DNA from 2 places in the Streptomyces sp. JW3 genome. Region 2 is predicted to be linked to the other one. Evidence: predicted binding sites of a transcription regulator. Region 2 holds the regulator's gene; the other holds the start of a gene.
What was found. The regulator HrcA, encoded in region 2, represses chaperone genes, less so after heat shock. The targets are predictions, from matches to a motif close to TTNGCACTCNGNNNNNCNGAGTGCNAA.

Region 1: the regulator HrcA is predicted to act here: its motif matches at 2,030-2,056, upstream of groES (co-chaperone GroES).

The regions. Positions count from the first base shown of each region.
Region 1 covers NZ_JBQOUX010000001.1:85,309-95,937, reverse strand. The annotation lists gene groL (chaperonin GroEL) at 1-1,442, opposite strand, end outside; gene groES (co-chaperone GroES) at 1,575-1,883, opposite strand; gene ACTT8P_RS00520 (polysaccharide deacetylase family protein) at 2,148-2,924, opposite strand; gene ACTT8P_RS00515 (polysaccharide deacetylase family protein) at 2,921-3,847, opposite strand; gene ACTT8P_RS00510 (class I SAM-dependent methyltransferase) at 3,937-5,166, shown strand; gene ACTT8P_RS00505 (RNA polymerase sigma factor) at 5,163-6,377, opposite strand; gene ACTT8P_RS00500 (YciI family protein) at 6,534-6,890, opposite strand; gene ACTT8P_RS00495 (LCP family protein) at 6,998-8,008, opposite strand; gene ACTT8P_RS00490 (LacI family DNA-binding transcriptional regulator) at 8,199-9,254, opposite strand; gene ACTT8P_RS00485 (glycoside hydrolase family 3 N-terminal domain-containing protein) at 9,417-10,629, shown strand, end outside.
Region 2 covers NZ_JBQOUX010000011.1:40,847-51,475, forward strand. The annotation lists gene ACTT8P_RS07280 (S41 family peptidase) at 1-2,306, opposite strand, end outside; gene ACTT8P_RS07285 (hypothetical protein) at 2,352-2,894, opposite strand; gene ACTT8P_RS07290 (16S rRNA (uracil(1498)-N(3))-methyltransferase) at 2,998-3,741, opposite strand; gene ACTT8P_RS07295 (nitronate monooxygenase) at 3,738-4,823, opposite strand; gene dnaJ (molecular chaperone DnaJ) at 5,222-6,355, opposite strand; gene hrcA (heat-inducible transcriptional repressor HrcA) at 6,356-7,372, opposite strand; gene ACTT8P_RS07310 (MBL fold metallo-hydrolase) at 7,535-8,260, shown strand; gene ACTT8P_RS07315 (DUF3097 domain-containing protein) at 8,295-9,110, shown strand; gene ACTT8P_RS07320 (Uma2 family endonuclease) at 9,088-9,666, opposite strand; gene hemW (radical SAM family heme chaperone HemW) at 9,767-10,629, opposite strand, start outside.

The sequences.
Region 1 (10,629 bases), on a different contig from region 2:
GCGGCGTTGAAGCCCTGGCCCTTGTCGAGCTCGGCGACCTTGGAGGTGATGACGTAGCCCTCCAGGCCGGCGTTCTCGGCGATCCAGCGCAGCGGCTCGACGGCGGCGCGGCGGACCACCGCGACACCGGTGGCCTCGTCGCCGGTCTTGCCGAGGTTGCCCTCCAGCACCTTGACCGCGTGCACCAGGGCGGAGCCGCCACCGGAGACGATGCCCTCCTCGACCGCGGCGCGGGTCGCGGAGATGGCGTCCTCCAGACGGTGCTTGCGCTCCTTCAGCTCCACCTCGGTGGCGGCGCCGACCTTGATCACGCACACGCCGCCGGCCAGCTTGGCGAGGCGCTCCTGGAGCTTCTCGCGGTCCCAGTCGGAGTCCGTGGCCTCGATCTCGGCCTTGATCTGGTTGACGCGGCCCTCGACGTCGGCCTTCTCGCCGGCACCGTCGACGATGGTGGTGTCGTCCTTGGTGACGGTGATCCGGCGGGCGGTGCCGAGCACGTCCAGGCCGACCTGGTCGAGCTTGAGGCCGACCTCCTCGGAGATGACCGTGGCGCCGGTGAGGACCGCCATGTCCTGGAGCATCGCCTTGCGGCGGTCGCCGAAGCCGGGGGCCTTGACGGCCACCGCGTTGAACGTGCCGCGGATCTTGTTCACGACCAGGGTCGACAGGGCCTCGCCCTCGACGTCCTCGGCGATGATCAGCAGCGGCTTGGAGGAGTTGGCCTGGATGACCTTCTCCAGCAGCGGCAGCAGGTCCTGGATGGAGGAGATCTTGCCCTGGTTGATCAGGATGTAGGCGTCCTCCAGGACGGCCTCCATGCGCTCCTGGTCCGTCACGAAGTACGGCGACAGGTAGCCCTTGTCGAAGGCCATGCCCTCGGTGAAGTCCAGCTCCAGACCGAAGGTGTTGGACTCCTCGACGGTGATGACACCGTCCTTGCCGACCTTGTCCATCGCCTCGGCGATCAGCTCGCCGACCTGGCTGTCCTGGGCGGACAGCGCGGCGACCGCGGCGATGTCGGACTTCTCCTCGATCGGGCGGGCGGTGGCGAGGAGGTCGTCGGAGACCGCCTTGACGGCCGCGTCGATGCCCTTCTTGAGCAGCGCCGGGGAGGCACCCGCGGCGACGTTCTTCAGGCCCTCGCGGACCAGCGCCTGGGCCAGCACGGTGGCGGTGGTCGTACCGTCACCCGCGATGTCGTTGGTCTTGGTCGCCACCTCCTTCACCAGCTGGGCGCCGAGGTTCTCGTACGGGTCCTCGATCTCGACCTCGCGGGCGATCGTGACACCGTCGTTGGTGATGGTGGGGGCGCCGAACTTCTTGTCGATGACGACGTTGCGGCCCTTGGGGCCGATCGTCACCTTCACCGTGTCGGCGAGCTTGTTGACGCCGCGCTCGAGGGCGCGACGGGCGTCCTCGTCGAACTTCAGGATCTTCGCCATGGGAGCGTGAGCCCTCTTCCGGAAATTTTGGGGTTATACGGCACTGCGCCCCGGGCGCCCGGCTTCATAGTGGTGGCGGGGGCCAGGGGCGCAGCTGTCATGCGTGGTTCGAAGCCAGGTGCTTCGGGTGAACTACTTCTCGATGATCGCGAGCACGTCGCGGGCCGAGAGGACGAGGTACTCCTCGCCGTTGTACTTCACCTCGGTGCCGCCGTACTTGCTGTAGAGCACGACGTCGCCGACGGCGACATCGAGCGGAAGACGGTTGCCGTCCTCGAAGCGGCCCGGGCCAACAGCCAGGACGACGCCCTCCTGGGGCTTCTCCTTGGCGGTGTCCGGAATGACCAGGCCAGAGGCGGTGGTCTGCTCGGCGTCGAGCGGCTGGACCACAATGCGGTCCTCGAGCGGCTTGATGGCAACCTTGGAGCTGGTGGTCGTCACGATCCGACCTCCCCCTTCGGAGATCTCACGGGGTTAACTGTCTGAGGTGGCGACCAGGTGGATCCGTCGTCGCGGGTGCCGGACCTGCCCGTCGCGCAGCTGGCACTCTCCAGTGGGGAGTGCCAGACCTGAGACTATGACCGCGATTAGCACTCGGTCAAGCGGAGTGCCAATGCCGGCGGCGCGTCGGCGGGGATTCGCTGGTGACGCCGGTTCCTGAAGCGCGGTCGTCATCGGCCTGAACGGCCTCAGTCACCGCCGAAGTCACAGATAGTCCTCAAGCCGCCCCACCCGCAGCCCCCGCTCCTCGATCTCCCGCAGCACCCGCTCCGTACGGGCCGTCAATGACGGGCCCTTCGGGCGGTCGGGGTCGATGGCGATGATGTCGCCGGGGCGGAGGCGGGACTCGCCGTGGGTGAAGGTCAGGGTGCCGGCCGGGTCCGGTGCGGCGCGCCACAGGACGACCGCCGTGACACCGCAGTCGGCGGCCGCGCGCAGGGTGGCCGTGTCGTAGCGGCCGTAGGGCGGGCGGAACAGGCGGGGGCGGACGCCGAAGCGGGACTTCAGTTTGCGCTGCTGGCCGCAGATCTCGGCGCGCTGGCCGGCGTAGGGCAGGCCGGGCAGGGCGGGGTGGTCCAGGGTGTGGTTCTGGAGGCTCGCGCCGACCGCGCGGAGCTGGGCGAAGTGGCCGTACGCCGGTCCGGCCACCGTGTCGGTGAGGAACAGGGTGACCGGCAGCCGCCGGACGCGGACGAGGGCGGGGAAGCCGGGGTCGCGTTCGGCGCCGTCGTCGTAGGTGAGGAAGACGACGCGGTCGCGGGTGGGGACGTGGTCCAGGACGGGCGGCAGGTCGCCCGCCCCGCCCCCGGCCGTCCCTCCTCGGCCCGCCCCGCCCCCGCCCGCCCCTGGGCCGGCCGCGGGGGCGCCGGCCGGGGCGCAGGCGGTGAGCAAGGCGGCGACGGCCAGGGCGGCGGCCCAGGGAGCGGCCCAAGGAGCGGCCAAGGGGGCGCCGGCCGCCCCGGCCCGCCGGCGCCGCCTCACAGGTAGTCCTCCAGGCGGGCCACCGCGTACCCCTCGGCGGTGATCTTGTCCAGGAAGCGGCGGACCATGTCGGGCATGGTGCCGTCCCAGTCCTTGGTGCCCCGGAAGTGGGTGAGGACGATGTCGCCGCGGTGGATCTTCCGGTCCCACTCGCGGTAGTCCCAGTGGTCGACGAAGACCTCCTCGTTCCAGAGCGGGACGTGGGTGACGCCGCAGCTCTTGGCGGCGACCAGGGTGTCCTGGTTGTAGTTGCCGAAGGGCGGGCGGAAGACGGCGGGGCGTTTTCCGTACCGCTCGCGGATGACCTTCTGCATGCCACAGATCTCGTGCTTCTGCTCGGCGTAGGAGAGGCCGGGGAGGTACGGGTGGGTGAGGGTGTGGTTGTTCAGGGTGACGCCCCGGGCCTGCATCTTCTTGAAGTAGGCGTAGTCGTCCTTCACCAGGTAGTCGCTGAGGAAGGCGGTGTACGGGATCTTCAGGTCGCTCATCATCTTCAGGAAGCGGCGGTCCTTCTCGCCGCCGTCGTCGATGGTGAGGAAGACGATCTTCTCCTTGGTGGGGACCGTGGTGAAGACCGGCGGCAGGCCGCGTTCGGTGTGGTCGTCGACCTCGAAGCCGTCGCGGGTGGGGATCTCGGGTTTCTCGGCGGGGGGTGGGGGCGCCGACAGCGGGGCCCTCCGCAACCCCCAGCGCTTCGCCACGGCGTGCGCGGCGCGCAGCTTGGCGGCGTAGGCGTCCAGTGCGCGGGCCGGCGCCGCCTGGAGCGGCTGGCCGGCGGCGGGCCGTACCTCGGTGGAGTTCTGCGCACAGCCCTGGAGGCCGACGGCGACGACGGCGAGCACGGCGAGGCCGCCACGGACGCGCGTCTTCCGGAGGCGGGTACGAGAAGCCCGACTTTTGTCATTTTGTACTACTGCTCGCATGGTGCCGGATCTTCGCAGTCACCGGACCGCGCGCCCGCCCGACACGCGACCGGAGCCGGCCGGTCCACCGACTGGCCCACAATGGCCCGGTGAACGACCTCGACGCCCTCCTCGCCCTCGACACCCCCGCCGGCCGCGACCTCCTCGCCGAGGTGCGCGACACCGATCCGGCCGCGGAGCTGGCCGTCGCCACCCGGCTGCGCCGCGGCCACCCGGCCGACCTGGTGTCGGCGGCGCTCGGGCAGGCCCGGCTGCGGCAGCGGGCGGTGGCGAAGTTCGGGGCCGAGGACGCCGGGCGGATGTTCTTCACCCCGAACGGGGTCGAGCAGTCGACCCGGGCGAGTGTCGCCGCGTACCGCGCCCGGCGCTTCACCGAACTGGGCGTGACCTCCGTCGCCGACCTGTGCTGCGGGATCGGCGGGGACGCGATCGCGCTGGCCCGGGCGGGGATCCGGGTGCTGGCGGTGGACCGCGACCCGGCGACGGCCGCCGCGGCCCGCGCCAACGCCCGGGCGCTCGGGCTCGGCGACCTGATCGAGGTGCGGGAGGCGGATGTCCAGGAGGTGGCGACGGACGGGTACGACGCGGTCTTCGTCGACCCCGCCAGGCGGGGTGGGCGTTCAGGAGGGGCCGCGCGCAGCGCGTCGGTGAGGGGCGGCGGTCGGGCGACGGGTGGGCGGATCTTCGATCCCGAGGCGTACTCGCCGCCCCTGTCGTGGGCCGTCGCGGCGGCCCGTACGGCGGTCAGGGCGGCCGCGCTGAAGGTCGCGCCCGGCATTCCGCACGAGGCCGTGCCGGCGGGCGCGGAGGCCGAGTTCATCTCGGACGGCGGGGACGTGAAGGAGGCGGTGCTGTGGTTCGGCACCGAGCCGGGGGCGGTGCGGGCGACCCTGCTGCCGGGGCCGCGCACCCTGCTCTCCCGGCGGCTGCCCGACCCGGACGTCCGCACCCCCGGCCGGTACCTCTACGAACCGGACGGCGCCGTGGTCCGCGCCCATCTGGTCGCGGAGGTGGCCGACCAGGTCGGCGGCGGGCTGCTGGACGCGACGATCGCGTACGTCACGGCGGACGCACTGCGGCCGACGCCGTACGCCACCGCGTACGAGATCACCGACGTGCTGCCCTTCAACGTCAAGAAGCTGAAGGCGCTGCTGCGGGAGCGGGGGGTCGGGGTGCTGACCGTGAAGAAGCGGGGGTCGGCCGTCGAGCCGGAGGAGCTGCGGCGGAAGGTCAAACCGCAGGGGCCGAACTCCGCGACCGTGATCCTGACCCGGGTGGCGGGGGCGCCGACGATGCTGATCGGGCATCCGGTCCGTTAACGGCACTCCCCCGCGCGTCGCAGGAGCAGCTCGCGTTCCCGTTCGTTGCCGGTCAGGGACGCCGCCCGGGCGAACTCCGCGCGGGCCTCGGCCGTACGGCCCAGGCGGTGCAGCAGGTCGCCGCGGACGCTGGGCAGCAGGTGGTAGGCGCGCAGGGCGGGTTCGGCGGCCAGGGCGTCCACCAGTTCCAGGGCGGGGGCCGGACCCTCGGCCATCGAGACGGCGACCGCCCGGTTGAGTTCCACCACCGGGGACGGGACGCGGGCGGCGAGCAGGCCGTAGAGGGCGGCGATGCGCGGCCAGTCGGTCTCCTCGTAGCTGAACGCCTGGGCGTGGCAGGCGGCGATCGCGGCCTGGAGGACGTAGCGGCCCGGGGCGGTGGCGTCGGCGCGGGCCAGGGCGGTGAGGCCGCGGGTGATGAGCAGGCGGTTCCAGCGGCGCCGGTCCTGGTCCTTGAGCAGGACGGGTGCGCCGTCCGGGCCGGTGCGGGCGGCGGTGCGGGAGGACTGGAACTCCAGCAGGGCGGCGAGGCCGTGCACTTCGGGTTCTTTCGGCATCAGGGCGGACAGCACGCGGGCCAGCCGCAGGGCGTCCTCGCACAGGGCGGGGCGCAGCAGGTCGTCGCCGGCGGTGGCCGCGTATCCCTCGTTGAAGATCAGGTAGATGACGTCCAGGACCGAGCCGAGGCGGGCCTCGCGGTCGGGGCCGTACGGCACCTCGAAGGGGACGCCGCGGGTGGCGAGGGTGCGTTTGGCGCGGACGATGCGCTGCGCGACCGTGGCCTCGGGGACCAGGAAGGCGCGGGCGATCTCGGCGGTGGTCAGGCCGCCGAGCAGGCGCAGCGTGAGGGCGGTGCGGGCCTCGGCGGAGAGCACCGGGTGGCAGGCGGTGAAGACCAGGCGGAGCAGGTCGTCGTCGATGTCGTCGGGGTCGGACGGCTCCTCGGGCGGGGCCGCGTCGGTCAGGGTCCGGCCGATCTCGGCGAGCTTGCGGGCGTAGGTCTCCCGGCGGCGGACCAGGTCGACGGCGCGGCGGCGGGCGGTGGTCATGAGCCAGCCGCCCGGGTGGTCGGGGACGCCGTCCCGGGGCCACTGCTCCAGGGCGGCGACCAGGGCGTCCTGGGCGAGTTCCTCGGCGATCCCGAGGTCGCGGACGATACGGGCGGCGCCGGCGATGACGCGCGGGGACTCCAGCCGGAAGACCGTCTCGATGGCGGTCCGGGCGGTCCGGGCGGTCCGAGCGGGGGTGGCGGCGGGGGCGGCGGGGACGGACCGCGGTGACTGTGGTGGTTCCACAGCCCCCATGCAACACCGTGGGCCGCCCCCGGCCAACCGTCGCGTCAGTCGCCGACAGTCACTCGCCGGCGATCAGTCGCCGAGGATCTCCCGGACCTCACAGGTGATCGTCCAGTGCTCCTCGTGGGTCTTCAGGAACCGCTTGACCCACTCGACCGCCTCGGCCTGGTCCTTGGCCTGGAGCATCGCGTATCCGCCGATGACCTCCTTGGTCTCGGTGAACGGCCCGTCCGTGACGGAGAGCTGTCCGCCGGAGTAGTGGACCCGGGCGCCCTGGGCGGTGGGGGCCAGTCCGCCGTCGTCGAGGTGGACGCCGGCCTTCGTCATCTCCTCCATCAACTTGCCCATCCGCTCGATCAGTTCGGGGCTGGGACCCTCGGCGGGGGCGTTGACCTCGTCGATGCGGATCAGCGACAGGAAGCGGGGCATGGTGACTCCTCGGGTTCGGCGGCCGGGTTCCTTGTCCGGCCTCTCACCCTGTACGTCGATCGGCGGGCCGAGGGATCGACACGGTCACCGAAGTTTTCTTCACGGGGTCACCGCAGCGACTCCCACAGCTCGCTCGCCTCCGGCTCGTCGGCGACCACCCGGTTGATGTCGGACGGGGCCTGCACCACCGGCATCGTCACCGTCTTCACCTCGTCCGCCGCGAGCCCCCCGATGCTCTGGCCCAGGCTCATCAGCTCGCTCAGCGAGTCCAGCCCGGTGTCGGTGGTGAGGCTGCCGGTGACGGCGTCGGCGACGTCGTAGAGCTGGGCGGGGTCGGTGAGCAGGTCGGTGTCGGAGATCTGCTTCAGCAGCGCCTTGACCAGTTTCTGCTGGAGTTCGATCCGGGCCAGGTCGCTGCCGTCGGCCAGGCCGTGCCTGGTGCGGGCCAGCCCGAGGGCCTGGGCGCCGTCGAGGTGGTGGGTGCCCGCCTTCAGCGTCAGGTGGCTCTGCTCGTCGTCTATGTCCTCGTCGGTGGTGACGGTGACCCCGCCGAGGGCGTCCACCAGCTTGGCGAAGCCGGCGAAGTCGATCTCGATGTAGTGGTCCATGCGGACGTCCGTCATGGCCTCGACCGTCTTCACCGCGCACACCGGACCGCCCACCGCGTAGGCGGTGTTGAACATCACCTGGTACGCCTCCCGCGTCGATCCGCCGTCCGCCAGCGGGCAGGACGGGCGGGTGACGAGGGTGTCGCGCGGGATGCTGACGACGGTGGCGCTGGTGCGGCCGGCGTCGAGGTGGACCACCATCGCGGTGTCGGAGCGGGCGCCCTCGCTGTCGCCGCCGCCGAGTTCCTCGTTCTCCGCGCCGCTGCGCGAGTCCGAGCCGAGCACCAGGATGTTGAGCGGGCCGGTGTCCTGCGGGGCGGCGGACGCCGACGCGGACGGCGTGGGCGTGGCGCGGGCCGGGCGGTCGTCACCGAGCGCGCTGTTGATGTCGACGCCGGTGATGTTGTCGTTGAGGTGCCAGTAGACCCAGCCGGCCGCCGCGACGCCGAGGAGCAGGGCGCCCGCCAACGTGAGGCCGGCGGCCCTCAGCACTCTTGCCCGCCCGCCCATGTGTCCGCCCCTGTCCCCAGCCCCTGGGTTGTTCCCGTTTCAAGTGCCCGCAGGGAAGAACGTAAGTCCGAATTATTGCGGGCGGCGACAGAGGGCGGCCTTTTCTGCGGAGAATCTCAGACTTCAGGGGACGGGGCAGGACACCGACCAGGCGGATCGAAACTTTCGGTTCCGAACTCGACTGCTTCCGCTAAGCCGCCGTCGCCGGCGGAGCCGTACTGCTGCGCACCTCCAGGCTGGTCGCCAGCTCCACCCGGGTCGCCGCCGCGCTGCCGCCCTCCCGGCCGAGGTCGAGCACCAGCCGGACCGCGGCCTCGGCCATCTCCGTCAGGGGCTGCCGTACGGTCGTCAGCGGCGGCCCCACCCAGCGGGCCACCGGCAGGTCGTCGAAGCCGACCACGCTCAGGTCCTCCGGGACGCGCAGCCCCAGCTCCCGGGCGGCCTCGTACAGGCCGAGCGCCTGGAGGTCGTTGCCGGCGAAGACCGCGGTCGGCCGGTCGGGGCGGCGCAGCAGGTCCAGGCCCTGGCGGTAGCCGGTCTCGTGATGGAAGTCGCCGGTGCGGATCAGGGCCGGGTCGACGGGCAGCCCGGCGGTCTCCAGGGCGGCCCGGTAGCCGTCGATCCGGGCCCGGCTGCACATCATCCGGGTCGGTCCGCTGAGCGCGCCGATCCGGGTGTGGCCCAGTTCGACCAGGTGCCGGGTGGCGGCCAGTCCGCCCTGCCAGTTGGTGGCACCGATGGACGGCACGTCGGCCCCCGGGTCGCCCGCCGGGTCCATCACCACGAACGGGATGGAACGGCTGGTCAGCAGTGCCCGCTGGGACTCGTCGAGGCCGGACAGCACCAGCACCACCCCGTGCGGGCGGCGGGCGGCGACCTGGTCGGCCCAGGTCCGCCCGGGGGTCAGCCGGCCCGCGCTCTCGGAGAGCACGACGCTCAGGCCCGCGTCCCGCGCCACGTTCTCCACGCCCCGGATGACCTCCATCGCCCAGGCGCTCTCCAGTTCGTGGAAGACCAGGTCGATCAGCGGCGAGCGGGTGGCCTCGGCCCGCCGGCGCCGGTAGCCGTGGGCGCGCAGCAGCTCCTCCACCCGGGCCCGGGTGGCCGGGGCGACGTCGGCACGGCCGTTGAGCACCTTCGAAACAGTCGGCGCCGACACACCGGCCTCGCGGGCGATCTCGGCGAGGGTGGCGGTCCCCGAGGACCGTCCTCGCGTCCGGGTTTCAGCGGGCTGCGGGGATGTCATGGCGGCGATCGTATCCCTGCGGGCCCTCTTGACGAAGAGCGTGTGGGGCCATAGATTTCCGGAACATTCGCTTATCACTCCGAAACATTCGTAGCTGCCGGTTCATCATGACCATGCATAGCCGTAGTTGCAGGAGCCTCGGACTTCCGGGACAGGAGTTCCATGACCACCGCGCCCTGGCGTGACCCCGCGCTGCCCGTCGCCGCCCGTGTCGACGACCTCCTGGCCCGGATGACCCTGGAGGAAAAGGTCGCCCAGCTGTACGGCGTGTGGGTGGGCGCCACGACCGACGGCGACGGCGTCGCCCCGCTCCAGCAGCAGATGAGCGACGACGACCACGACTGGGACGAGCTGATCACCCGGGGTCTGGGACAGCTCACCCGCCCCTTCGGCACCGCCCCCGTCGACCCGGCGGCCGGCGCCCGCGCGCTGGCCACCACCCAGCGGCGGATCGTCGCGGCCGGCCGCTTCGGCATCCCGGCGCTGGCCCACGAGGAGTGCCTGGCCGGCTTCACCGCCTGGCGGGCCACCGCCTACCCGGTGCCGCTGGCCTGGGGCGCGTCCTTCGACCCGGACCTGGTCGAGGAGATGGCCCGGCGCATCGGCCGCGACCTGCGCTCGGTCGGCGTGCACCAGGGCCTCGCGCCGGTCCTGGACGTCGTACGCGATCCGCGCTGGGGCCGGGTGGAGGAGACCATCGGCGAGGACCCGTACCTGGTCGGCACGGTCGGCGCCGCCTATGTGCGGGGGCTGGAGTCGGCCGGGATCGTCGCGACGCTCAAGCACTTCGCCGGGTACGCCTCCTCCGCCGGGGCGCGCAACCTGGCGCCGGTCCGGGCGGGCGTCCGCGAGTTCGCCGACGTCACCCTCCCCCCGTTCGAGATGGCCCTGCGCGAGGGCGGCGCCCGGTCGGTGATGGCGGCGTACACCGAGACCGACGGAGTGCCCGCCTCGGCCGACCCGGCACTGCTGACCGGCCTGCTGCGCGAGGAGTGGGGCTTCACCGGCACGGTGGTCGCCGACTACTTCGGCGTCGGCTTCCTCCAGACCCTGCACCGCGTCGCCGGGAACACCGCCGAGGCGGCCCACCTCGCCCTCGCGGCCGGCATCGACGTGGAACTGCCGACCGTCAAGTGCTACGGCACCCCGCTGCTGGAGGCGGTCCGGGCGGGCGAGGTACCCGAGGCGCTCATCGAGCGGTCGGCGCGGCGGGTGCTGCGCCAGAAGTGCGAACTGGGCCTGCTGGACGCGGACTGGACCCCCGACCCGCAGTCGGACCCCGACCGCACCGGCGACCTCGACTCCGCCGTCGCCCCCGACTCCATCCTCGCCCCCGACTCCGACTCCGACTCCGACGTCGCCCCCGACTCCGCCC
Region 2 (10,629 bases):
CGCCAGGCGCCGTCCTGGTGCCGGGACAGGTCGGCGCCGAGCAGGCCCTGCCGGGCGCCGTGGCCGTGGCCGCCGCGCGGGACGACGTAGGCGTGCGAGGTGCCCAGTTCGCCCTGCACCTCCCAGAGCAGGTCGACCAGGTCGTCGTGGGTGGCGACGCGGTCGAGGACGGGGCGGTAGCGGTCGAGTACGCCGTCCCAGTCGACGCCGCTCATGTCGGGCCGCCAGAAGTGGTCCCGCATGACGCGGCCGGTCTCCTCGTACATCTGCCGCCACTCGGCCGCCGGGTCGACGGTCGCCAGGACGCGGGAGAGGTCGACGGTGATGTTGGTGTCGCTGTCGTCGTCGCCCGAGGCGCGGCGGTCGCTGGGGACGACCTTGAGGCGGCCGTCGGTCCACAGCAGGACGCGTTTGCCGTCGCCGCTGACGGTGAAGCGGTCGGCGTCCGAGGCGAGGTGCTCGACGCGCTGCTGGGCGAGGTCGTAGCGCTCCAGCCCGGTGCCCGGGTCGGGGTCCTCGGGGGTGGCCCGGGAGGCGCCGAGGACGCCGGTGACCGGGTGGCGCAGCCACAGCACGCCGTCCTTGGCGGCGCGCAGGCCGGAGTAGCGGGCGGCCTCGACCGGGAAGGGCACGATCCGGTCGGCGAGGCCGTCGAGGTCGACGCGGGTGGTGGGGGCGCCCTCGCTGTCGGGGGTCTCGTCCTTGTCGGCGGCCTCGAAGGGGCGGCCGTGCCGCTGCGGGCCGAACGGCGACGGGGTGGTCGCGGCCAGCGTGATCAGGTGCGGGCGGGTGCCCTCGACGAAGCCCAGGTCGAAGACGTGTTCGTCGTAGACCGGGTCGAAGGAGCGGGTGGACAGGAACGCCAGGTGCTTGCCGTCGAGGGTGAAGGCGGGGGCGTAGTCCTGGAAGCGCAGCGGGGTCGCCTCGGTGACCGTGAGGTCGGTGGTGTTGGCGAGTTTGAGCTGGGACAGCGGGCGGGGGCCGGGGTGGGACCAGGCGAGCCAGTTGGAGTCGGGGGAGAAGACCAGGCCGCGGGCGTCGCCGTCCTCGCTGCGGTCGACCTCGCGGACCTCGCCGGTGGCCCGGTCGACCAGCAGTACCCGGCCGTCGTGGGCGGCGACGGCGGCCTTGCTGCCGTCGGGGGCCATCGCCAGGGCGAGGACCCGGCCGAGCTGTCCGGCGGCGAGCCGGCGCGGGGTGGCGCCGGGCAGCAGGCCGGTGGCGGGCGCGAACTCCAGGGCGTCCTCGCCCTCGGCGTCGGTCACCCACACCGCCCACTGCTCGCCGTCGGCGCGGAAGGCGCGCGGCAGCCGGGCCCGGACGCCGGGGGTGGCGGCCAGCGCGCGGGCGGGTCCGGCGCGGTGGGTGACCCAGTGCACGCCGCCGCGGACGGCGACGGCGCTGCCCCGGCCGGTGTGGTCGGGGGCGGCGGAGCCGAACCAGCGGGCGGCGTTGACCGGGAAGGGCTGGAGGTCGGCGCGGGAGCCGCCGAGCCGGATGTCCAGGCGGCGCGGCTCGGCGCCGTCCAGGTCGTCCAGCGTCCACAGCTCCCCGGCGCTGGAGTAGACGACCCGGGTGCCGTCGGTGGCCGCGTGCCGGGCGTAGAAACCCCCGAGGGGGGTGTGCCGGCGCAGGTCGGAGCCGTCGGCGAGGGAGGAGTAGAGGGCGCCGGTGCCCTCGTGGTCGCAGAGGAAGGCGAGCCGGTCGCCGACCCAGAACGGGTACTCGATGTTGCCGTCGAGGTCCTGGTGGACGCGGACGAACTCGCCGTCGCCGTCCCGGTCGATCCACAGCTTGCCGGCCGTGCCGCCCCGGTACCGCTTCCACCAGGCGGCCTCCCGGCCCATCGGCGCGGACAGCAGCACGGTGTGCGGGCCGAACGCGACGTCGCCGACCGGGCCGTAGGGCAGGGTCTCGGCGGGGCCGCCGTCCAGCGGGATGGCGCGGGCCCAGCTGCGGCGCAGGCTGGCCTGGCCGTAGGTGCTGATGGCCAGCACCCGGCCGTCCGGCAGCCAGCCGCGCACCTGGGTCTTGTGGCTGCCCCAGTGGGTGAGGCGCCGGGACGGGCCGCCGTCGACCGGCGCGACGTGCACCTCGGGGGCGCCGTCCCGGGTGGAGGTCCAGGCCACGGTGGTGCCGTCCGGCGAGATACGCGGCTGGCTGACGGGGGTGTTGTCGGCGCTGACCCGCCAGGCCCGTCCCCCGTCGAGGGGCGCGAGCCACACGTCGTCCTCGGCGGTGAAGGCGGTCAACTCGCCGTGCGGATGCGGAAACCGGAGGTAGGCAGGGGCTGCGGGCTGAGTCACCCCCTCACCCTAAGCAGCGGCGGCGGCGCCGGACAGCGGTTTGGATCACTTGCCCTCGGGCCAGCACTCGGGGCGGGTCTGGCAGTACACGGTCCTGGTGACGGTCACGGTGACGGTGGGGCCGCCGGGCTCGTACGTACTGGAGCCGCTCGTCGGGTCGTTCACCGGCGGGGTGGGGGTGGCGTCGCAGTCGCCCAGCCCGCTGACCCGGAACCGCTCCTTGCCGTCCACCTTCGCGGTGAGTTCGCCGCGCACGCAGGCGCCCTCGACGACGCGGGTGACATGGCCGTCCACGGTGATGTCCTTGCCGTCGTCGGTCTGTCCCTCGCAGCTCACCTCGGCGACCGTCTCCTCGCTCGCCGTGGCACTCGCGCCGGAGCCGTCGTAGGACGCGTTGCAGGTCATCCACCGCACGTTCGCGTCCCGTCGCTCCAGCTCACGGGTGACCGTCTGGTCGGTGGTGTACGCCACCGACGCGGAGTTCAGCCCGGCGGGATCGCACGCGACGACGCCACCTACGGCGACGACGACCGCTCCGGCCGCCAGCACCCCGCGCTGCCTCCGCCGAACACGCCTCAATGCCCCCATGCCGCTTCAGCCTGCCACCGTCCCGCGCCGGGCGGTAGAGCGCATACGGACACTCCGCACCACCCCGCCGCGCTCCGCACCACGCGGGGTGACTCCGTGCGCGTCAGCCCCAGCGGCCGGTGCGGCCCAGCAGCAGGGCGGCGGCGGCCGTGCCGGCCGTCGAGGTGCGCAGGACGGTCGGGCCGAGCAGGTACGGGCGGGCGCCGGCCCCTGCGAAGAGGTCCAACTCCGCGGGGGCGACGCCGCCTTCGGGGCCGACGACCAGCACGATGTCGCCCTCGGCGGGGAGTTCGGCGGTGGCCAGCGGGAGGTCGCCGCTCTCGTGGAGCACGGCGGCGAAGTCGGCGGCGGCCAGCAGGGCGGCGACCTGCTTGGTCGTCGCCGCGTCCGCGACCTCGGGGAACCGGTCCCGGCGGGACTGCTTGCCGGCCTCCCGGGCCGTCGCCCGCCACTTGGCCAGCGCCTTCAGGCCCCGGTCGCCCTTCCACTGGGTGACGCAGCGCGCCGCCGCCCACGGCACGATCGCGTCGACGCCGACCTCGGTCATCGTCTCCACGGCGAGTTCGCCCCGGTCGCCCTTGGGCAGCGCCTGGACGACGGTGATCCGGGGCTGCGGGGCGGGTTCCTCGACCACGGCGTGCAGGCCCATGACGACCAGCCGGTCCTTGCCCTCGGCGGCCTTGACGACGCCCTGGGCCCAGTGGCCGCGCCCATCGGTGAGGACCACGTCCTCGCCGGGCCGCAGCCGCTTCACGGAGACGGCGTGCCGCCCCTCGGGGCCGTCGAGGACGAACTCCCCGCCGGGCAGGTCGTCGAGGGAGCCGGCCACGAACACCGGTGCCGTCATCGGCCCGTACCTCCGGTCGTGTAGTGCGACAACGCCGTCCCGGCGGCGGTGAGTTCGGCCACCAGCACCTCGACCAGCTGCCCGGCGCTCAGGTCGCGGGCCAGCCGGTGGCCCTGCCCGGCCCACAGGGCCAGGCCCTGTACGTCGCCCGCCTTGGCCGCCGCCTTGCGCAGCGGCGCGGTGAGGTGGTGGACGTCCGGGTAGGCGGCGGGGGCGTAGGGGCCGTGCTCGCGCAGGAAGCGGTTGACCAGGCCGCGGGCGGGGCGCCCGGAGAAGGCGCGGGTCAGTTCGGTGCGGACGAACAGCGGGTTGGTCAGCGCCAGCTTGTGCAGGGCGTGCGCGCCGGACTCGGCGGTGGCGAGGAAGGCGGTGCCGAGCTGGGCCGCGCTGGCGCCGGCCGCGAGGACCGCGGCGATCTGGCCGCCGCGCATCAGGCCGCCGGCCGCGATGACCGGCAGGCTCACCGTCTCGCGGGTCTGGGCGACCAGCGACAGCAGGCCGATCCCGGAGCCGTCCGTCTCCGGGACGTCCCGGTGGGTGCCCTGGTGGCCGCCGGCCTCGACGCCCTGCGCGATCACCGCGTCGGCGCCGCACTCCTCGACCGCGCGGGCCTCCTCGGCGGTGGTGGCGGTGACCGCGGCGAAGGTGCCCACCCGGTGCAGGGCGTCGACCGCCTCGCGGGTGGGGACGCCGAAGTGGAACGACACCACCGGTACGGGGTTGTCGAGGAGGACGGCGAGTTTCGTCTCGTAGCCGTCGTCGCGGCCGCTGTCCGGGTCGCCCAGTTCCGTCTCGTACCAGGCGGCCTCGCCGGCCAGCTGATGGGCGTAGACGCCGATGGCCGCGGGGTCGGCGGTCTCCGGCTGCGGCAGGAAGAGGTTGACCCCGAACGGGCGGCCGGTCAGGCTCCGCAGCTGCTTGATCTCCTGGTACATCCCGTCGGGCGTCTTGTACCCGGCGGCCAGGAAGCCGAGCCCGCCCGCCTCGCAGACGGCGGCGGCCAGCCGGGGCACGGAGACGCCGCCCGCCATCGGAGCCTGCACGATCGGATACGGGAAGAGATCGGTCAGCGCGGAGGACATGACCGCATGGTGCCATGTCCGTTGGACAGGACCGAATCCGACCTTCCGTGCCCGGACCGGACCACCAGGGACCGGTTCACGGTCGCCGCGGGGGCGGACTCACCGCCCCCCGCGAACCCGGCTCACCGCCCGTTGAAGGCATCCTTCAACCGCGAGAACAGCCCCTGCTGCCCCGGCTGACGGCGTCTGCCCGGGGGACGACCCCCGGACCCCCGGCAGACCTCCGGCCGACCGCACCGAGGCCCTCGGCCGCCCTCGGCTCACCGCCCGTTGAAGGCATCCTTCAACCGCGAGAACAGCCCCTGCTGCCCCGGCTGACGGCGTCTGCCCGGGGGACGACCCCCGGACCCCCGGCAGACCTCCGGCCGACCGCACCGAGGCCCTCGGCCGCCCTCGGCTCACCGCCCGTTGAAGGCATCCTTCAACCGCGAGAACAGCCCCTGCTGCCCCGGCTGGAACTGCCCCTGGGGCCGTTCCTCGCCGCGGGACTTGGCGAATTCGCGCAGCAGACGTTCCTGGTCGGGGTCGAGCTTGGTCGGGGTCTGGACCTCGACGTGCACGATGAGGTCGCCCCGGCCGCCGCCGCGCAGGTGGGTCACGCCGCGGGCGTGCAGCGGGATCGACTGGCCGGACTGGGTGCCCGGCCGGATGTCGACCTCCTCCAGGCCGTCCAGCGTCTCCAGCGGCACCTTGGTGCCGAGGGCCGCCGCCGTCATCGGGAGGGTGACCGTGCAGTGCAGGTCGTCGCCGCGGCGCTGGAACTGGGAGTGCGGCAGCTCGTGGATCTCGACGTACAGGTCACCGGCCGGGCCGCCGCCGGGGCCGACCTCGCCCTCGCCCGCGAGCTGGATGCGGGTGCCGTTGTCCACACCGGCCGGGATCTTCACCGTCAGCGTGCGCCGGGAGCGGATGCGGCCGTCGCCGGCGCACTCCGGGCACGGCGTGGGCACCACCGTGCCGAAGCCCTGGCACTGGGGGCAGGGCCGCGAGGTCATGACCTGGCCCAGGAAGGACCGGGTGACCTGGGAGACCTCACCGCGGCCGCGGCACATGTCGCAGGTCTGGGCACTGGTGCCCGGCGCCGCGCCCTCGCCGTTGCAGGTGTTGCAGACCACGGCCGTGTCGACCTGGATGTCCTTGGTCGTGCCGAAGGCCGCCTCGTCCAGCTCGACCTCGATCCGGATCATCGCGTCCTGGCCGCGGCGGGTGCGCGAGCGCGGCCCGCGCTGCGACGCCGTGCCGAAGAACGCGTCCATGATGTCCGAGAAGTTCCCGAAGCCACCCTGTCCGAAGCCGCCGGCGCCACCGCCCGACTGGGACAGCGGGTCGCCACCGAGGTCGTAGACCTGCTTCTTCTGCGGGTCCGAGAGCACCTCGTAGGCGGCGTTGATCTCCTTGAACCGCTCCTGCGTCTTCGGATCGGGGTTGACGTCCGGGTGCAGCTCGCGGGCGAGCCTCCTGAACGCCTTCTTGATCTCGTCCTGGGACGCGTCGCGGCGCACGCCGAGTACGGCGTAGTAGTCCGTGGCCACTTATGACTCCGCCAGGATCTGTCCGACGTACCGTGCCACTGCGCGTACCGCTCCCATCGTTCCCGGGTAGTCCATGCGGGTCGGTCCGACCACGCCGAGCTTGGCAACCGCCTCGCCGCCCGAACCGTAGCCCACCGACACGACGGACGTGGAGTTGAGTCCCTCATGGGCGTTCTCATGACCGATTCGCACGGTCACGCCCGGATCCTTCGCCTCGCCGAGCAGCTTGAGAAGCACCACCTGCTCCTCAAGCGCCTCCAGCACCGGCCGGATCACCAGGGGGAAGTCATGGCCGAAGCGGGTGAGATTGGCGGTGCCGCCGATCATCAGCCGCTCCTCGTTCTCCTCGACCAGCGTCTCCAGCAGGGTGGAGAGCACCGTGGCGACCGTACCGCGGTCCTCCGCGCCGAAGGCGTCGGGGAGGTCCTCGACGAGCGTCGGCACGTCCGTGAACCGGCGTCCCGCGACCCGGCTGTTGAGCCGGGCCCGCAGATCCGCCACCGAGGTCTCGCCGAACGGCGCCGGACAGTCCACCATGCGCTGCTCGACCCGCCCGGTGTCCGTGATCAGCACGAGCATCAGGCGCGCGGGCGCGAGCGGCAGCAGCTCCACGTGCCGCACGGTGGAGCGGGTCAGCGACGGGTACTGCACGACCGCCACCTGCCGGGTGAGCTGCGCGAGCAGCCGTACCGTCCGGGCCACCACGTCGTCGAGGTCGACCGCGCCCTCCAGGAAGTTCTGGATGGCGCGCCGCTCGGGCGCGGTCATGGGCTTGACCCCGGCGAGCTTGTCGACGAAGAGCCGGTAGCCCTTGTCGGTGGGGATGCGCCCGGCGCTGGTGTGCGGCTGGGCGATGAACCCCTCCTCCTCCAGCGCCGCCATGTCGTTGCGCACGGTGGCCGGGGAGACGCCGAGGCTGTGCCGCTCGGTGAGGGCCTTGGAGCCGACCGGCTCCTCGGTGCCGACGTAGTCCTGGACGATGGCGCGCAGCACCTGCAGCCTGCGTTCGCTGAGCATCGCGCGCACCTCCCGATCACGTCCGCCCGCTGTCTGCCCTGGCACTCAGAGCGTGCGAGTGCCAGACTTCCCCGGCCCAGTGTACGGCCGTGGGGTACACCCCCGGCAAGGCCGGGCCCGCGCTGCCGTCCGCGGCGGGCCGGCACCGCTAGCGTCGCCGCCATGACGGTGACTTGGGAAGAGCTGGGATGGGAGCGGCTGGCGGCCGGGGTGGGGCGGCGCCGGCTGCCGGTGTGGGACTGCACGGCCGGGCTGGTGGTCGGCGGGGACGCGGCGCTGGTGATCGACGCCGGGTCGAGCCTGGGCGAGGGCGCGCGGCTGCGCACCGAGGCGGAGCGGCTGGCCGGCCACCGTGTGACGCATCTCGCGCTGACCCACGCGCACTTCGACCACGTCTTCGGCGCGGCGGCGTTCGCGGGGGCCGAGGTGTACGGCGCGGTGGGCGTCGACGCGGTGCTCGGCGAGGGGCGGGCGGCGCTGCGGGCGGACGCGACGGCCAACGGCCTTGACCGGCGCCGGGCGGCGGAGGCGGTGGACGCGCTGGCGACCGTCCGGCACCAGGTGAGCGGCGAGTGGACGCTCGACCTGGGCGGTGGCCGGCAGGTGCTGCTGGCGAACGTGGGCCCCGGGCACACCGCCCATGACCTGGTGGTGCTGGTGCCGGGCAGTCCGGAGGTGGTCTTCTGCGGGGACCTGGTGGAGGAGTCCGGCCAGCCGCAGGCCGGGCCGGACGCGCTCCCCGGGCACTGGCCGGACGCCCTGGACCGGCTGCTCGCGCTGGGCGGCGAGGACGCCCGGTACGTGCCCGGTCACGGGGCGGTGGTGGACGCGGAGTTCGTGCGGGCCCAGCGGGACGCGCTGGCGGCGCGGTTCGGCGTGTCGCGCTGATCGCGTCGGTGGCGTTCCTCGTATCGTCGGCGGAATGCGCCAGTACTCCGCCGATCTCACTCCCCCGTGGAAGAAGCCGCAGCCCGTTCCCGAGGTCCCCGCCGATCCCGGACTCGTCGTCGAGGAACCCGGCACCGGGTTCTGCGGCGCGGTGACCGGCTGCGAGGCGGGCACGGTGACGCTGGAGGACCGCTTCGGCAAGCGCCGGGTGTTCCCGCTGGAGCCGCGCGGGTTCCTGCTGGAGGGCCGGGTGGTGACGCTGGTCAGGCCGTCGTCGCCGGGTCCGGTACGGCCGTCCCGTACGGCGTCCGGTTCGGTCGCCGTGCCCGGCGCGCGAGCACGGGTGGCGCGGGCCGGGCGGATCTACGTCGAGGGCCGGCACGACGCCGAGCTGGTCGAGAAGGTGTGGGGCGACGACCTGCGCGTGGAGGGTGTGGTCGTGGAGTACCTGGGGGGCGTGGACGACCTGCCGTCGATCGTCGACGACTTCGCGCCGGGCCCGGACGCCCGGCTGGGGGTGCTGGTGGACCACCTGGTGCCGAGGTCGAAGGAGTGGCGCATCGCCGAGTCGGTGACCAGCGAACACGCGCTGGTGGTCGGCCACCCCTACATCGACATCTGGGAGGCCGTGAAGCCGGCCGCGCTGGGCATCCCCGGCTGGCCCCGGGTGGAACGCGGTCAGGACTGGAAGACCGGGGTGTGCCGGGCGCTGGGCTGGCCGGACGAGAACACCGGGGCGGTGTGGCAGGCGATCCTGGCCCGGGTGGGGTCGTACCGGGACCTGGAGCCGGAGCTGCTGGGGCGGGTGGAGGAGCTGATCGACTTCGTCACGGGCGGTGATGTGGCTTGACGCCCTTGTAGGTGCCGAACAGGGTGGTGTCCAGTTCAACGCCCAACTGTTCCAGCGGCAGCGGCGTCCCGAACCTGGTGATCCGCTGCACCTGATAGTCGGCTCCCTCGCCTCGTCCGACCGGTTCCGAGTACAGCACGCACTGGGCCATGATGGGGTCGATGATCAGGTACGCGGGCACTTCACCGGCAGCGTAGATCAGACGCTTGACGCCATAGTCCCGGTCCACGCTGGTCTTCGAGACCACTTCCACGGCCAACGTGATCACTTGGGACGGTAGAAGACGACCCGATGCCGGGCCGACGCCAACCTCCATGACCACCAGATCGGGCACGGGCTCGCTGGCCTCGTCAACGACATCGACGTCCTGAGTCTGAAGCCGCTCCCAGCGCCGGTGCGGGATTTGGTCCATCAGGGAAGTGACGATCCGGTTGTGCACCAGATCAGGGCCGGCCATCATCACGATTTCCCCCCGGAGCAACTCGACCTTGAGCCCCTCGGGAGGCTCGAACCCCGCGAAGAACTCCGCGACTCCACGTTCGTCCACAGCTGTCATCTCCGTGGCCCTCCACATCCGCCGCGCCCTTTTGGCGGCAGCCTACGAACCAGGTTAGGGGCCGAACTGGCATTCCGACGTGATTCACCCACCCGAGTGATCAGTCCACCAAGTCCCTGACCACCCCGTCCGCCAGCAGCCGCCCGCGCAGGGTGAGCACCGCGCGGCCCGCGTCGTACGGCCCCGCCTGGAGCAGTCCCTCCGACAGCGCCCGGCGGGCGGCCGCGAGGCCCTCCGGTCGCAGGAGGGAAAGCGGGACGCCCTCGCGCAGCCGCAGTTCCAGCAGGACCCGCTCGACGCGGCGGTCCTCGTCGGTGAGGAGTTCCCGCCCGGCGCCCGGGGAACGGCCCGCCGCCAGCGCTCCCGCGTACGCGCCGGGGTGCTTGACGTTCCACCAGCGCACGCCGCCCACGTGGGAGTGGGCGCCGGGGCCCGCGCCCCACCAGTCGGCGCCCCGCCAGTACAGCTCGTTGTGCAGGCAGCGGGCGGCGTCGGAGGTGGCCCAGTTGGACACCTCGTACCAGTCGAAGCCGGCCGCGGCGAGGGTCTCCTCGGCGATCAGGTACCGGTCGGCGTGCACGTCGTCGTCGGTCGTCGGGACCTCGCCGCGGCGGATCCGGCGGGCCAGCTGGGTGCCCTCCTCGACGATCAGCGCGTACGCGGAGACGTGGTCGGGGCCGGCGCCGAGCGCGGCGTCCAGGGAGGCCCGCCAGTCGTCGTCGGACTCGCCGGGGGTGCCGTAGATCAGGTCGAGGTTGACGTGCTCGAAGCCGGCCGCGCGGGCCTCGGCGACACAGGCCTCGGGGCGGCCCGGGGTGTGGGTGCGGTCTAGGATCTTCAGTACGTGCTGTCTGGCGCTCTGCATGCCGAAGGAGATCCGGTTGAAGCCGCCCTCGCGGAGGGTGGCCAGGTACGCCGGGTCGACGGACTCCGGGTTGGCCTCGGTGGTGATCTCCGCGTCCG